DNA from 2 places in the Sporosarcina sp. FSL K6-3508 genome. Region 1 is predicted to be linked to the other one. Evidence: a T-box and tRNA genes for the amino acid it is inferred to sense, from the RefSeq annotation. Region 1 holds a T-box; the other holds one or more tRNA genes.
The links. A T-box is a leader RNA that pairs with one kind of tRNA and senses whether it is charged. The one in region 1 lies ahead of leuS (leucine--tRNA ligase), so its partner is inferred to be a tRNA-Leu.

Region 1 (7,288 bases):
CCGATCAGCATGAGGAACAGCTCATGCAATCCATTACAAAGGTTTTGAAGGATGAGTCTAAAAAGCAAGTGAAGACTTCTTTAAAAGGGCTTGTACCTGAGCGCTGGCTTTTATTTTTACTACAAAAAGCTGAGATCGCTGAAACTGAAATCGGCGCAGATATTCCCAAGGAAGCTATTCGCAAGCTCGCTCATTTGCTCAAGACATTTCCTGTTCACGTTACCGGGACACAACCTATCGAGAAAGCATTCGTCACAGGCGGCGGTGTGTCTGTGAAAGAAATCGAACCAAAGACGATGGCTTCACGAAAAAAGTCCGGTCTCTTTTTCTGCGGAGAGATTCTTGATATACACGGTTACACGGGCGGATATAATATTACCGCTGCGCTTGTTACAGGCAGATTAGCTGGTATAAATGCAGGGATACTGTGAAAACATTGTGTTGTATGAGCGCGGAGTGAAGGTTTATGAGCGGTAAAAAACTTTTATGAGCGTGAATCGAAGAGGTATGATCATGTATCGATGCAGTATGAGCGACTTTCCCAAAAGTATGAGCGCTTGCCCACAATTTATGATCGCGACCATCTTTTCAATCAAAATAAGCCGGTCAGAGAAAAATATTCTCTGACCGGCTTTTAAACATTTTATTAACCAGCGACTATATTTACTAGACGTCCAGGAATCGCAATAATTTTTTTCAATTCCTTACCTTCCATCCACTGTTTTACATCTTCGTTCGCTAGTGCAACTTGCTCTAGCTCTTCTTTCGTACTATCCTTCGACACATTGATTTTCGCACGGATTTTACCGTTGATCTGTACCGCTACTTCTACCGTGTCATCAGACAATTTCGTTTCATCATACGTCGGCCATTGTGCATAAGCTACTGTCTCCGTATGACCGAGTTTCACCCATAGCTCTTCTGCCAAATGCGGCGTAATCGGTGAAATCAATAAAACGAATCCTTCGATATACGCTTTCGGTAATTTATCCGCTTTATAGCACTCATTGATGAAGACCATCATCTGAGAAATCGCCGTATTATTGCGCATGCCTTCGAAATCTTCGGTTACTTTCTTGACTGTCTGATTGTATACTTTCTCAAGCGGTCCGCCTGTTTCTTCCGTAAGCTTATCCGTCAACGTATCATCTTCATTGACCAGTAAGCGCCAAATTCGGTCTAGGAAACGACGGGATCCGTCCAAACCGTTTGTCGACCATTCCTTCGAAGCATCAAGAGGTCCCATGAACATTTCATAAAGACGCAGCGTATCTGCACCGTGAGAATGAACGATATCATCCGGGTTGATGACGTTACCTAAAGACTTGGACATTTTCACATGACCTTCCCCTAGTATCATCCCTTGGTTGAAGAGTTTTTGGAACGGCTCTTTCGTCTGAACCACGCCGATATCATACAGCACTTTATGCCAGAAACGCGCGTACAATAAATGCAGAACCGCGTGCTCTGCTCCTCCTACGTAAATATCCACCGGCAGCCAGCGCTCTGCTAATTCCGGATCAATAATCATTTCATCATTGTTCGGATCGATATAACGCAAGTAGTACCAGCAGCTACCTGCCCATTGCGGCATCGTATTCGTTTCACGACGACCTTTCATACCTGTTTTTGGATCTACCACATTGACCCATTCTTCAATATTCGCTAGTGGCGACTCGCCAGTGCCGCTCGGCTTGATATTCTGTGTAACTGGAAGCATCAATGGCAATTCCGACTCATCCACTGTCGTCATCGTGCCGTCTTCCCAATGAATGACAGGAATCGGCTCGCCCCAGTAGCGTTGACGAGAGAACAACCAGTCACGCAGACGATACGTAATTTTGCGTTCGCCAGTTCCTTGCTTTTCGAACCATTCAATCGACTTTGCAATCGCTTCTTCTTTTCCTAAACCATTCAAGAAATCAGAATTGACATGCTCACCTTCACCTGCATAGGCTTCTTCGTCAATATTCCCGCCTGCTACAACTTCGACAATCGGTAAATCAAATGTTTTTGCGAATTCGTAATCCCGCACGTCGTGCGCTGGAACCGCCATGATTGCACCTGTTCCGTACGTCGCCAAAACGTAATCCGCAATCCAGATTGGCATTTTCTCGCCACTTGCCGGATTAATCGCAAACGCACCTGTGAAGACGCCTGTTTTATCTTTCGCTAAATCCGTACGCTCCAGATCACTCTTTGATTTCACATTGTCGATGTACTGTTCCACTGCCTCACGCTGCGCATCCGTCGTAATCTCTTGTACTAATTTATGCTCAGGTGCCAAAACTGCATACGTTGCACCAAAAATCGTATCCGGACGTGTTGTGAACGCATCAAATGAATGTTCCGTGTCGGCAATTTGGAATGTTAACTGTGCACCTTCTGAACGACCGATCCAGTTGCGCTGCATATCTTTCAGGCTTTCAGGCCAATCAAGGTCATCTAAATCTTCAAGAAGACGATCCGCATATTCAGTAATACGCAAAACCCACTGGCGCATCGGACGGCGTTCAACCGGGTGATTTCCTCGTTCGGACAGTCCATCGATGACTTCTTCATTTGCAAGCACAGTTCCTAAAGCAGGACACCAGTTGACCGGAACTTCATCGATATACGCAAGGCCTCGCTTATACAGCTGAATGAAAATCCATTGTGTCCATTTGTAATAGCTCGGGTCCGTTGTATTGATTTCACGGTCCCAGTCATAAGAAAATCCAAGTTCTTGCATTTGACGCTTGAATGTCGCAATATTTTTCGCAGTGAATTCCGCAGGGTCATTTCCTGTATCGATCGCATATTGCTCCGCAGGCAAACCGAACGCATCCCAGCCCATTGGGTGTAACACATTGTAGCCTTGCTTACGTTTAAATGCGCTCAAAATATCTGTCGCAATATAGCCTAGCGGATGCCCGACATGCAACCCCGCGCCGGACGGATACGGAAACATATCCAATGCGTAAAATTTCGGCTTGGATGGATCATTGATCATTTTATACGTCTTGTTGTCATCCCAATACTTCTGCCATTTTTCTTCGATTTGCACGTGATTATAACTCATCTGAAAATTCCTCCAATTCAAATAGAAAAGGCTCTCGTCCCTTTGCACAGGGACGAGAGCCTATATAGCTTCCCGCGGTACCACCCAAATTAACGGATTTCTCCGTCCAACTTGATTCCTTAACGCGGATCACGGTATCAGTTACATCTCTTCACTAATACAGACTCCTAGGCGAGTTCGATCTACGTTACTACAGACTTGCACCTGCCGTCTGCTCTCTTAAAATAAGCGGTAGAACTACTATTCCTGATCAAAGCCATCATTATTTTCTTCAGTTTACCCGAAACCCTGATTGAATACAAGCCTTCCCTGTTGCTTTTTGTCGTATACATACAGATTGTTGTATGATTTATTCGCTTGCTACGTGGTACAATGTCTGTTGTAAAGGAGCTGGATACGATGAACCAACCAACTTTTCCGTTCCCGAGTGAAGGGAAACGGTATCATACATGGTCTCGACATTTAAAAGATACATTTGGATGTAAAATTGCGAAAGTAGCACTGGATGCGGGGTTTGACTGTCCGAACCGCGATGGAACTGTCGCGCATGGAGGCTGTACATTTTGCAGCGTTGCAGGTTCTGGTGATTTCGCCGGAGACCGCGTCGATCCAATCGAAGTGCAATTTAAAGAAATCAAGGAACGCTCGCAAAGAAAATGGAAAGACGCAAAATATATGGCGTATTTCCAAGCGTATACGAACACCCACGCTCCCCTTCCTGTATTGAAAGAGAAATTTGAAGCTGCCCTCGCACAAGAAGGAGTCGTTGCGCTTTCCATCGCAACTCGTCCGGATTGCCTCCCCGATGACGTAGTTGAATATTTGGCGGAACTCAATCAGCGTACCTATTTATGGGTCGAACTCGGTTTACAGACGGTTCATGAATCCACTGCAAAACTAGTCAATCGAGCGCATGATTTCGAGTGCTATAAAGAAGGCGTCGATAAACTTCGGAAACATGGCATCCGCATTTGCAGCCATATTATTAACGGCTTGCCGGGTGAAACGGAAGAAATGATGATGGAAACTGCGCAGGCAGTTGCAAAGCTTGACGTTCAGGGAATTAAAATTCATTTGCTTCATTTGTTGAAAGGTACTCCTATGGTCAAACAATATGAAAAAGGCAAATTGGAATTCCTGACAAAAGAAGCGTATATAAACCTTGTCGCAGATCAGCTGGAAATCATGCCTCCTGAGATGATTGTACATCGGATTACTGGAGACGGACCGATTGATTTATTGATTGGACCGATGTGGAGCGTAACCAAATGGGAAGTGCTGAATGGCATTGACGCGGAATTGGAAAGACGGAACAGCTGGCAAGGGAAAAAGTATGTGCAAGAGGTGAACTTGAAGTGACGGACATTATTTTGCATCGTGTCCTGCCTGTAGCAAAGCGGCTCATTTCAGAACGCGTGCAACCGGGCGAAATGGTGGTCGACGCAACAGCAGGCAACGGAAACGATACACTGTTTCTGGCTGAGCTTGTCGGAGACTCCGGAAAGGTATTTGCGTTTGATATCCAACAGCAGGCACTGGATACGACGCGTCAACATCTTGGCGATTTAGCAGGCCGGACTTCTTTAGTTCTCGATAGTCACGAGAACGTCCGCCAGTATGTAAGCGGCGAAATCGGCGGTGCCATGTTTAATTTAGGCTATCTGCCTTATAGTGAAGACCAAAGCATCATTACAAAGCCTTCTTCAACCATTGCAGCGCTGGATGCTTTGCTTGGCTTACTAAAAAAAACGGGCATCATCACGATTACCGTGTATGACGGACATGAAGGTGGCAGCGAAGAACGCGATGCGCTGCTCGAATATGTCAAGACGCTGCATCAAGGTGATGTCCATGCCATCCGCTACGAATTGCTGAATCAACGCAGAAATCCACCTTTTTTGATTGCGCTGGAAAAAATGAAGGATTTTAAAGAGGTTCGCAAAGTAGCTATAGAATGAAGTTGAAACCCCGCTGCAGCTTGGATTCTTCAAGTTGCCGTGGGGTTTCTTTTCTAATTAGTTGAAGTGACGAATATCTGCAATTGTTTCTGTTTCAATGAAATTCGTTTTGTTAATAAACTTCAATAATTTACTCGCAGTCTCTGCCGCAGTACTTAGTTGTCCTTGTTCTTTATAAGCAATGAATTTCTCTAAATGAGGAAATTGTTCTTCTGAAGAAGATCGGATGGTCTCTTGCATGCCCGTATCAATAATTCCAGGCGCGATCGATACAATACCTACTGGGTTCTCTGACTGCTGTTGTTCTAATGCAACGACTCGCGAGAAGTGATCAAGCCCCGCTTTCGTTGTGCAATAAATGCTCCACCCTTCATAAGCATTGCGACCAGCGCCGGATGAAATGTTCAAGACCTTTTTCTCTCCCGAAAAATCTACTAAAGTGGCGATAAATGTATTGATCAAATGAATAGGAGCAGTCAGATTTACTTTCACTGCTTTCTCAATTTCTTCCGAATCCAATGAACCAACCATATCAATCGGATCGATCACACCCGCGTTATTGATTAAGGTGAAAGATTTAGCCTCGTCCATATGGCGATGGATGATTGTTTTCACTATGTTTGACGTTTTCCCAAAATCCGTAATATCCACTTCCTCCATACGTTGCAAGCGGTCTGGATTCGTGCGTGCTAGACCGTAAACCATTGCACCGGATTCAGTAAATTGTTTATACAGTTCTTGTCCAATTCCTTTTGATGCACCCGTAATAATGATAATTTCCATTTTTTCTACCTCTTTCCAAATTATTTCTCTGCAGATCAATGTGCGATACTCTTCAATTTGCCCTTATAAAGTTTTATCGGGCAGTTCAAAAAACAGAATCCAACAATAGAGTAAAACAGCTGCGATGATGAGGATCAGTAAAATCATCTGACGTTTATTCATTCTGTCACGCCCCTTAATTAATTCAACTAACTAATTGTATCTTCAATATAGCACATTGAATCGACTGACAAAAACAGCCCGTCACTCAAGGTTCGCTTGAATGCGGGCTATTCGGATTGATCAAGTATGGGATACAAACTTATGTGCTCCGCCATTCTTAATGCGCAATAAATCAGCTAGCGTCTTAATTCCTTGGCGGTCGAGTTTCTTTAGCAGTTCAGTGAACACATGCGCTGTCGTTAAGGCATCGCCTAGTGCGCGATGCCGTTCAAAAATTTCTGTACCAAAAATCCGCGCATAATCTGCCAAATCTTGCTGCTCGCTTGCTGGATCTAAAAAGCGGATGAGATGCATCGTATCGAACGACGTAGGCGTTTCAAAGGTACATTTCTGTCTGCTTAATTCTTTTTTTATGACCATTTCATCAAAACTAACATGGTGACCTACCCAGCCACCACTTTTATTCTCTTCGATGAATGTGAAATATTTTTCAATGGCCGGTAAAGGCAAAGGAGCTTCATCCACTTGTGCTTGCTGTATATTGGTTAATTTTTTGATTGCAGTCGGAATCTCTCTTGAAGGATTGACGAATGTTTGAAATACTCGATCCGTCACATGAAACCCCTCCACTTGAACCGCGCCGATTTCTATCATCCTGTCGTCTGCTCCTATCGCAAAGCCAGTTGTTTCGGTGTCGAATACTGTAAAGCTCATATCTTGTAAAGGCGTGTTTAAGTGAAGAGATTGCTGTAGCTCATAGGTTAATTTTTTCTTTTTCCAGAACATGATCTTGCCTCCCCTCCCTATATAGTACATTACGCACGTGTTTAGTACAGGGATCTTCATCTAAATAATCTTATAATTTTGATAATAAGTGCGATTGAAGAGCTCTTACAGTATCTAAGGTGGTTCGTAATTCATTCAGTTCCCAACGGCGTAACTTTCGCAAATCAATTTCTGTGGAGATTTTCTCATTTCGTAAATGTTTTTCCCATGACATCGAAATACGAATGCTCAATGAAATTTCATAAGCATGACGCACTTCTTCTGCAAAATCTTTTGTGATTTTTTTCTTTTTATACAAAGCTGAAATAATTTCTAAAGGCGTCGCGTTAATGATACCGTTGTTGACACCTAAAATCTGCAAACAATGATGCAGAGGAAACAACGCATGCTTTTTAATATCAATAATATCTGCCTTGCTGCGCCCTTTAAAAATCGTCAGGAAATTCTGATGGAGCTGAGGAATCGGTTTTTCTCTCTCCTGCTGAGCCATGTAATAGATGAACGTGGAAGACTTCCTCAATTGTTCTTTCACCATTAG
Region 2 (7,288 bases), 960 kb from region 1:
ATGACGTGGCAAAAAAGAATCTGTCGGAGTCCTTGTCCTTTGTCGTAGAAACGGCTGTAAACCAGGTAGGTGTCAATGTCAACACCGCCTCTTCTTCACTTTTGCAATATGTTTCAGGGCTTTCAAAAACTGTAGCTGAAAACATCGTCAAAGCAAGAGAAGAAGCAGGTAAATTCAAAAAGCGAACAGACTTAAAGAAGATTCCAAGATTAGGTGCCAAAACATATGAGCAAGCAATCGGCTTCCTGCGCATACCAGAATCCAAAGAACCTTTTGATACAACAGGGATTCACCCGGAAAGCTATAAAATTGCAGAATCCGTTTTGAAAGAAGTAGCGCTGGATAAAACTCAATTGGGAACGAGTGAAGCGACAGAGGCTTTGGGGAAAGTCGACATTGCACAACTGGCTAGACAGCTAGAGGTTGGAGAGATCACGCTTAAGGACATTATCGAAACGTTGCAACGCCCCAACCGTGACCCTCGTGACGACTATCCACAACCATTACTGAAAGCGGATATTTTGGATATTAAAGATCTGCATGAAGGAATGGAAATGCAAGGGACTGTCCGAAATGTCGTGGATTTTGGTGCCTTTGTTGATATTGGTGTTTCCGAAGACGGTCTGGTTCACATATCGAAGATGAAAAAAGGATTCGTCAAACACCCATTAGACGTCGTAGCCTCCGGTGACATTGTGACAGTGTGGATCGATTCAGTTGATCGACAAAAGGGACGTATTGCTTTATCCATGCTGCCTTTATCTAAGTAAGGGAGAATATGAGTATGTCGGATGAACAACTACAACAACTAGTCGAGCAAATCTCACTCGACGTCTTCTATAAACCTTTCATCCATCAAGCAATCTTTAATAAAAGGTTGCGTACAACAGGAGGACGCTATAAGCTATCCAATCATTATATTGAGATTAATCCACTTGTTGTCCAACTTTACGACGAGGATGAATTGGTTGGAATCATCAAACATGAACTATGCCATTACCATCTTCATTTAGAAGGTAAAGGATATAAACATGGGGATACCGATTTTAAAAAACTGTTACGACAGACAAATTCGCCACGTCATTGTAAGCCGCTTGCAGAGCGAAGAACGAAAAGTACGGTCGTCCACCATTATCGTTGTACTGCCTGTGGGTGCAACTATCAAAGACGAAGACGAATGGATTGCCGTAAATATCGTTGCGGAAAATGTGCGGGGAAGATCGTCAGAGTAGTATAAATAAAGAAAAGGGCTGTCATGAAAGACTGAAATGTCTTTTATATGGCAGCCTTTACTCGTAAATATTGGCAATGAACTCAGTGAGACGCGCTAAAGTCTCGTAGGACCATACCAGTCTTATATTATATATTCTCATCGTAATAGCGTTTTCCAAGAATGAATAAAAAGTTTTTTGACCCACAAGTAAGTATTGTTAAAGTGAAATGTTTTCAGAAGGATCTTAGAATCGGGATAGAGGCTATACAAAATAAAATAAAAAAATTTAAAGTGAAAGCTTGTTAAATCAAGGTTCTAGAAGAATAATGAAAGTTTTTTTAAAAAGATTGATAAAAAAGGTTGACGAATTTGATGACCCTGTCTATAATAGGAAAAGTCGACTGAGACATGCGGAACAAATCGCACATTAGTTTACCGAACAATATAACTAAGGCCCCTTGGTCAAGCGGTTAAGACACCGCCCTTTCACGGCGGTAACACGGGTTCGAATCCCGTAGGGGTCACTTTAGTAAAATGAAACGAATGCCTAGAAGTCTGACGAACAGATTATCAGTAGTGGGGTATAGCCAAGCGGTAAGGCAACGGACTTTGACTCCGTCATTCGTTGGTTCGAATCCAGCTACCCCAGCCATTTTTATAACATCACTTTTTAAAGTGTTATAAGGATCAAGTATGGTATTTGGAACATCTCGTTTTTTACTTTCAAAACGAGCCATTAGCTCAGTTGGTAGAGCATCTGACTTTTAATCAGAGGGTCACAGGTTCGAATCCTGTATGGCTCACCACTTTTTTAAAAAAGTTGTTGACTTATCATTTCAATCATGTATAATAGAGTTTGTCGCTAAAACAGAGCGGTAGTGGCGGAATGGCAGACGCGCTAGGTTGAGGGCCTAGTGGGGGTTAACCCCGTGGAGGTTCAAGTCCTCTTTACCGCACCAAACATGCTATTCATTACAATTTATATGCGGGTGTAGTTTAGTGGTAAAACCTCAGCCTTCCAAGCTGATGATGAGGGTTCGATTCCCTTCACCCGCTCCATATTATTTAACCAAATGAACCTTGAAAACTGAACAGCAAAACGTTAACGAATTATACGTTTGTGCATCGGCTCTGCCGGTGACATAAACAAAATGAGTATCTTAAATGATGCCAGCAAGAAATCGAGCTAACTCGAATTTCTCTTTTATGGAGAGTTTGATCCTGGCTCAGGACGAACGCTGGCGGCGTGCCTAATACATGCAAGTCGAGCGAATCTTTGGGAGCTTGCTCCTAAAGATTAGCGGCGGACGGGTGAGTAACACGTGGGCAACCTACCTTACAGATGGGGATAACTCCGGGAAACCGGGGCTAATACCGAATAATCCATTTCTTCGCATGAAGAGATGTTGAAAGACGGTTTCGGCTGTCACTGTGAGATGGGCCCGCGGCGCATTAGTTAGTTGGTGGGGTAACGGCCTACCAAGACCACGATGCGTAGCCGACCTGAGAGGGTGATCGGCCACACTGGGACTGAGACACGGCCCAGACTCCTACGGGAGGCAGCAGTAGGGAATCTTCCACAATGGACGAAAGTCTGATGGAGCAACGCCGCGTGAGTGAAGAAGGTTTTCGGATCGTAAAGCTCTGTTGTAAGGGAAGAACACGTACAGGAGTAACTGCCTGTACCTTGACGGTACCTTACCAGAAAGCCACGGCTAACTACGTGCCAGCAGCCGCGGTAATACGTAGGTGGCAAGCGTTGTCCGGAATTATTGGGCGTAAAGCGCGCGCAGGCGGTCCTTTAAGTCTGATGTGAAAGCCCACGGCTCAACCGTGGAGGGTCATTGGAAACTGGAGGACTTGAGTACAGAAGAGGAAAGCGGAATTCCACGTGTAGCGGTGAAATGCGTAGAGATGTGGAGGAACACCAGTGGCGAAGGCGGCTTTCTGGTCTGTAACTGACGCTGAGGCGCGAAAGCGTGGGGAGCAAACAGGATTAGATACCCTGGTAGTCCACGCCGTAAACGATGAGTGCTAAGTGTTAGGGGGTTTCCGCCCCTTAGTGCTGCAGCTAACGCATTAAGCACTCCGCCTGGGGAGTACGGCCGCAAGGCTGAAACTCAAAGGAATTGACGGGGACCCGCACAAGCGGTGGAGCATGTGGTTTAATTCGAAGCAACGCGAAGAACCTTACCAGGTCTTGACATCCCGCTGCCCGGCATGGAGACATGCTTTTCCCTTCGGGGACAGCGGTGACAGGTGGTGCATGGTTGTCGTCAGCTCGTGTCGTGAGATGTTGGGTTAAGTCCCGCAACGAGCGCAACCCTTAATCTTAGTTGCCATCATTCAGTTGGGCACTCTAAGGTGACTGCCGGTGACAAACCGGAGGAAGGTGGGGATGACGTCAAATCATCATGCCCCTTATGACCTGGGCTACACACGTGCTACAATGGACGGTACAGAGGGCTGCAAACCCGCGAGGGGGAGCCAATCCCACAAAACCGTTCCCAGTTCGGATTGCAGGCTGCAACTCGCCTGCATGAAGCCGGAATCGCTAGTAATCGTGGATCAGCATGCCACGGTGAATACGTTCCCGGGTCTTGTACACACCGCCCGTCACACCACGAGAGTTTGTAACACCCGAAGTCGGTGGGGTAACCCTTACGGGAGCCAGCCGCCGAAGGTGGGACAGATGATTGGGGTGAAGTCGTAACAAGGTAGCCGTATCGGAAGGTGCGGCTGGATCACCTCCTTTCTAAGGATAGTATGCCATCTTGGCATTCGGAAGATGGATCTTCGATCCGTCACGTTAACGTTTTGCGTTCAGTTTTGAAGGCTCATTTTTTGAGTGTTCAAAGCTTTTTTCTTTAGACTTGTTCATTGAAAACTGGATAAAACGACATTGAAAGTAATCAAGTAATCAACCGAATCGAACATTTTGTTTGATTCATGTAAACTTTTTAACCTTCGTTCTTTCTATCGCTAGAGAGACGTTGGACCTTTTATAGGTTAAGTTAGAAAGGGCGCACGGCGGATGCCTTGGCACTAGGAGCCGATGAAGGACGGCACTAACACCGATATGCTTCGGGGAGCTGTAAGTAAGCTTTGATCCGAAGATTTCCGAATGGGGAAACCCACTGTCCGTAATGGGACAGTACGTTCACGTGAATACATAGCGTGATCGTGGCACACCCGGAGAACTGAAACATCTAAGTACCCGGAGGAAGAGAAAGAAAATCGATTCCCTTAGTAGCGGCGAGCGAAACGGGAAGAGCCCAAACCAGGAAGCTTGCTTCCTGGGGTTGTAGGACACTCTATACGGAGTTACAAAGGAATGCATTAGACGAAGCGATCTGGAAAGATCCGCCGCAGTGGGTAACAGCCCCGTAGTCGAAAGTGCATTCCCTCCAGAGTGGATCCTGAGTACGGCGGAACACGTGAAATTCCGTCGGAATCCGGGAGGACCATCTCCCAAGGCTAAATACTCCCTAGTGACCGATAGTGAACCAGTACCGTGAGGGAAAGGTGAAAAGCACCCCGGAAGGGGAGTGAAATAGAACCTGAAACCGTGTGCCTACAAATTGTCAGAGCCCGTTAATGGGTGATGGCGTGCCTTTTGTAGAATGAACCGGCGAGTTACGATTCCATGCAAGGTTAAGCTGAGAAAGCGGAGCCGCAGCGAAAGCGAGTCTGAATAGGGCGCATGAGTATGGGGTCGTAGACCCGAAACCAGGTGATCTACCCATGTCCAGGGTGAAGGTCAGGTAACACTGACTGGAGGCCCGAACCCACGTATGTTGAAAAATGCGGGGATGAGGTGTGGGTAGCGGTGAAATTCCAATCGAACCTGGAGATAGCTGGTTCTCTCCGAAATAGCTTTAGGGCTAGCCTCAAACGAAAGAATCTCGGAGGTAGAGCACTGTTTGGACGAGGGGCCCATCCCGGGTTACCGAATTCAGACAAACTCCGAATGCCGATGATTTATGTTTGGGAGTCAGACGGTGGGTGATAAGATCCATCGTCGAGAGGGAAACAGCCCAGACCACCAGTTAAGGTCCCCAAGTATCCGTTAAGTGGAAAAGGATGTGGCGCTGCCCAGACAACCAGGATGTTGGCTTAGAAGCAGCCATCATTTAAAGAGTGCGTAATAGCTCACTGGTCGAGTGGCGCTGCGCCGAAAATGTACCGGGGCTAAACGGATCACCGAAACTGTGGATTGACGCAAGTCAATGGTAGGAGAGCGTTCCAAGGGCGTTGAAGCTAGACCGGAAGGACTGGTGGAGCGCTTGGAAGTGAGAATGCCGGTATGAGTAGCGAAAGAAGGGTGAGAATCCCTTCCACCGAATGCCTAAGGTTTCCTGAGGAAGGCTCGTCCGCTCAGGGTTAGTCAGGACCTAAGTCGAGGCCGATAGGCGTAGACGATGGACAACAGGTTGATATTCCTGTACCACCTCCCCGCCGTTTGAGTAATGGGGGGACGCAGTAGGATAGGGTGAGCACGCAGTTGGTTGCGTGTCTAAGCAGTGAGGTGGAGAACGAGGCAAATCCCGTTCTCATATAACACTAGGCTGTGATGGCAAGGAGAATTGTCTCCGGAGTCCCTGATTTCACACTGCCAAGAAAAGCCTCTAGCGAGGCGGGAGGTGCCTGTACCGCAAACCGACACAGGTAGGCGAGGAGAGAATCCTAAGGTGATCGAGAGAACTCTCGTTAAGGAACTCGGCAAAATGACCCCGTAACTTCGGGAGAAGGGGTGCTCTGGTAGGGTGAATAGCCCGAGAGAGCCGCAGTGAATAGGCCCAGGCGACTGTTTAGCAAAAACACAGGTCTCTGCAAAACCGTAAGGTGACGTATAGGGGCTGACGCCTGCCCGGTGCTGGAAGGTTAAGAGGAGGGGTTAGCGCAAGCGAAGCTCTGAATTGAAGCCCCAGTAAACGGCGGCCGTAACTATAACGGTCCTAAGGTAGCGAAATTCCTTGTCGGGTAAGTTCCGACCCGCACGAAAGGCGTAACGATCTGGGCACTGTCTCAACGAGAGACTCGGTGAAATTATAATATGCGTGAAGATGCGCATTACCCGCGACAGGACGGAAAGACCCCGTGGAGCTTTACTGTAGCCTGATATTGAATTCCGGTGCAGCCTGTACAGGATAGGTAGGAGCCTTGGATTCCGGAGCGCCAGCTTCGGAGGAGGCGTTGGTGGGATACTACCCTGGCTGTATTGGACTTCTAACCCATGCCCGTGATCCGGGCAGGAGACAGTGTCAGGTGGGCAGTTTGACTGGGGCGGTCGCCTCCTAAAGAGTAACGGAGGCGCCCAAAGGTTCCCTCAGAATGGTTGGACATCATTCGTAGAGTGCAAAGGCATAAGGGAGCTTGACTGCGAGACCTACAAGTCGAGCAGGGTCGAAAGACGGGCTTAGTGATCCGGTGGTTCCGCATGGAAGGGCCATCGCTCAACGGATAAAAGCTACCCCGGGGATAACAGGCTTATCTCCCCCAAGAGTCCACATCGACGGGGAGGTTTGGCACCTCGATGTCGGCTCGTCGCATCCTGGGGCTGTAGTCGGTCCCAAGGGTTGGGCTGTTCGCCCATTAAAGCGGCACGCGAGCTGGGTTCAGAACGTCGTGAGACAGTTCGGTCCCTATCCGTCGCGGGCGCAGGAAATTTGAGAAGAGCTGTCCTTAGTACGAGAGGACCGGGATGGACATACCGCTGGTGTACCAGTTGTCTTGCCAAAGGCATCGCTGGGTAGCTATGTATGGACGGGATAAATGCTGAAAGCATCTAAGCATGAAGCCCCCTTCAAGATGAGATTTCCCATTACGCAAGTAAGTAAGATCCCTCAAAGATGATGAGGTGGATAGGTCTGGGGTGGAAGCACGGCGACGTGTGCAGCTGACAGATACTAATCGATCGAGGACTTAACCTATTTTTAAGAAGTACTACTTGATGTACACAATGTCTTTTATTCAGTTTTGAGTGAACAAGCTTTACTCATCTGTCTAGTAACGATGGCGAAGAGGTCACACCCGTTCCCATACCGAACACGGAAGTTAAGCTCTTCAGCGCCG

Region 2: it encodes a tRNA-Leu, which carries the amino acid that the T-box ahead of leuS (leucine--tRNA ligase) is inferred to sense. The anticodon was not compared.

What each region holds. Positions count from the first base shown of each region.
Region 1 covers NZ_CP152016.1:2,212,447-2,219,734, forward strand. The annotation lists gene MKX97_RS10850 (NAD(P)/FAD-dependent oxidoreductase) at 1-431, shown strand, start outside; gene leuS (leucine--tRNA ligase) at 647-3,061, opposite strand; T-box leader at 3,107-3,324, opposite strand; gene MKX97_RS10860 (TIGR01212 family radical SAM protein) at 3,461-4,420, shown strand; gene MKX97_RS10865 (class I SAM-dependent methyltransferase) at 4,432-5,019, shown strand; gene MKX97_RS10870 (SDR family NAD(P)-dependent oxidoreductase) at 5,077-5,802, opposite strand; gene MKX97_RS10875 (exonuclease domain-containing protein) at 6,085-6,750, opposite strand; gene MKX97_RS10880 (DUF294 nucleotidyltransferase-like domain-containing protein) at 6,821-7,288, opposite strand, start outside.
Region 2 covers NZ_CP152016.1:3,170,339-3,177,626, reverse strand. The annotation lists gene MKX97_RS15740 (Tex family protein) at 1-770, shown strand, start outside; gene MKX97_RS15735 (SprT family protein) at 785-1,237, shown strand; tRNA gene MKX97_RS15730 (tRNA-Glu) at 1,666-1,737, shown strand; tRNA gene MKX97_RS15725 (tRNA-Gln) at 1,791-1,865, shown strand; tRNA gene MKX97_RS15720 (tRNA-Lys) at 1,944-2,019, shown strand; tRNA gene MKX97_RS15715 (tRNA-Leu) at 2,086-2,172, shown strand; tRNA gene MKX97_RS15710 (tRNA-Gly) at 2,199-2,272, shown strand; rRNA gene MKX97_RS15705 (16S ribosomal RNA) at 2,417-3,968, shown strand; rRNA gene MKX97_RS15700 (23S ribosomal RNA) at 4,221-7,146, shown strand; rRNA gene rrf (5S ribosomal RNA) at 7,219-7,288, shown strand, end outside.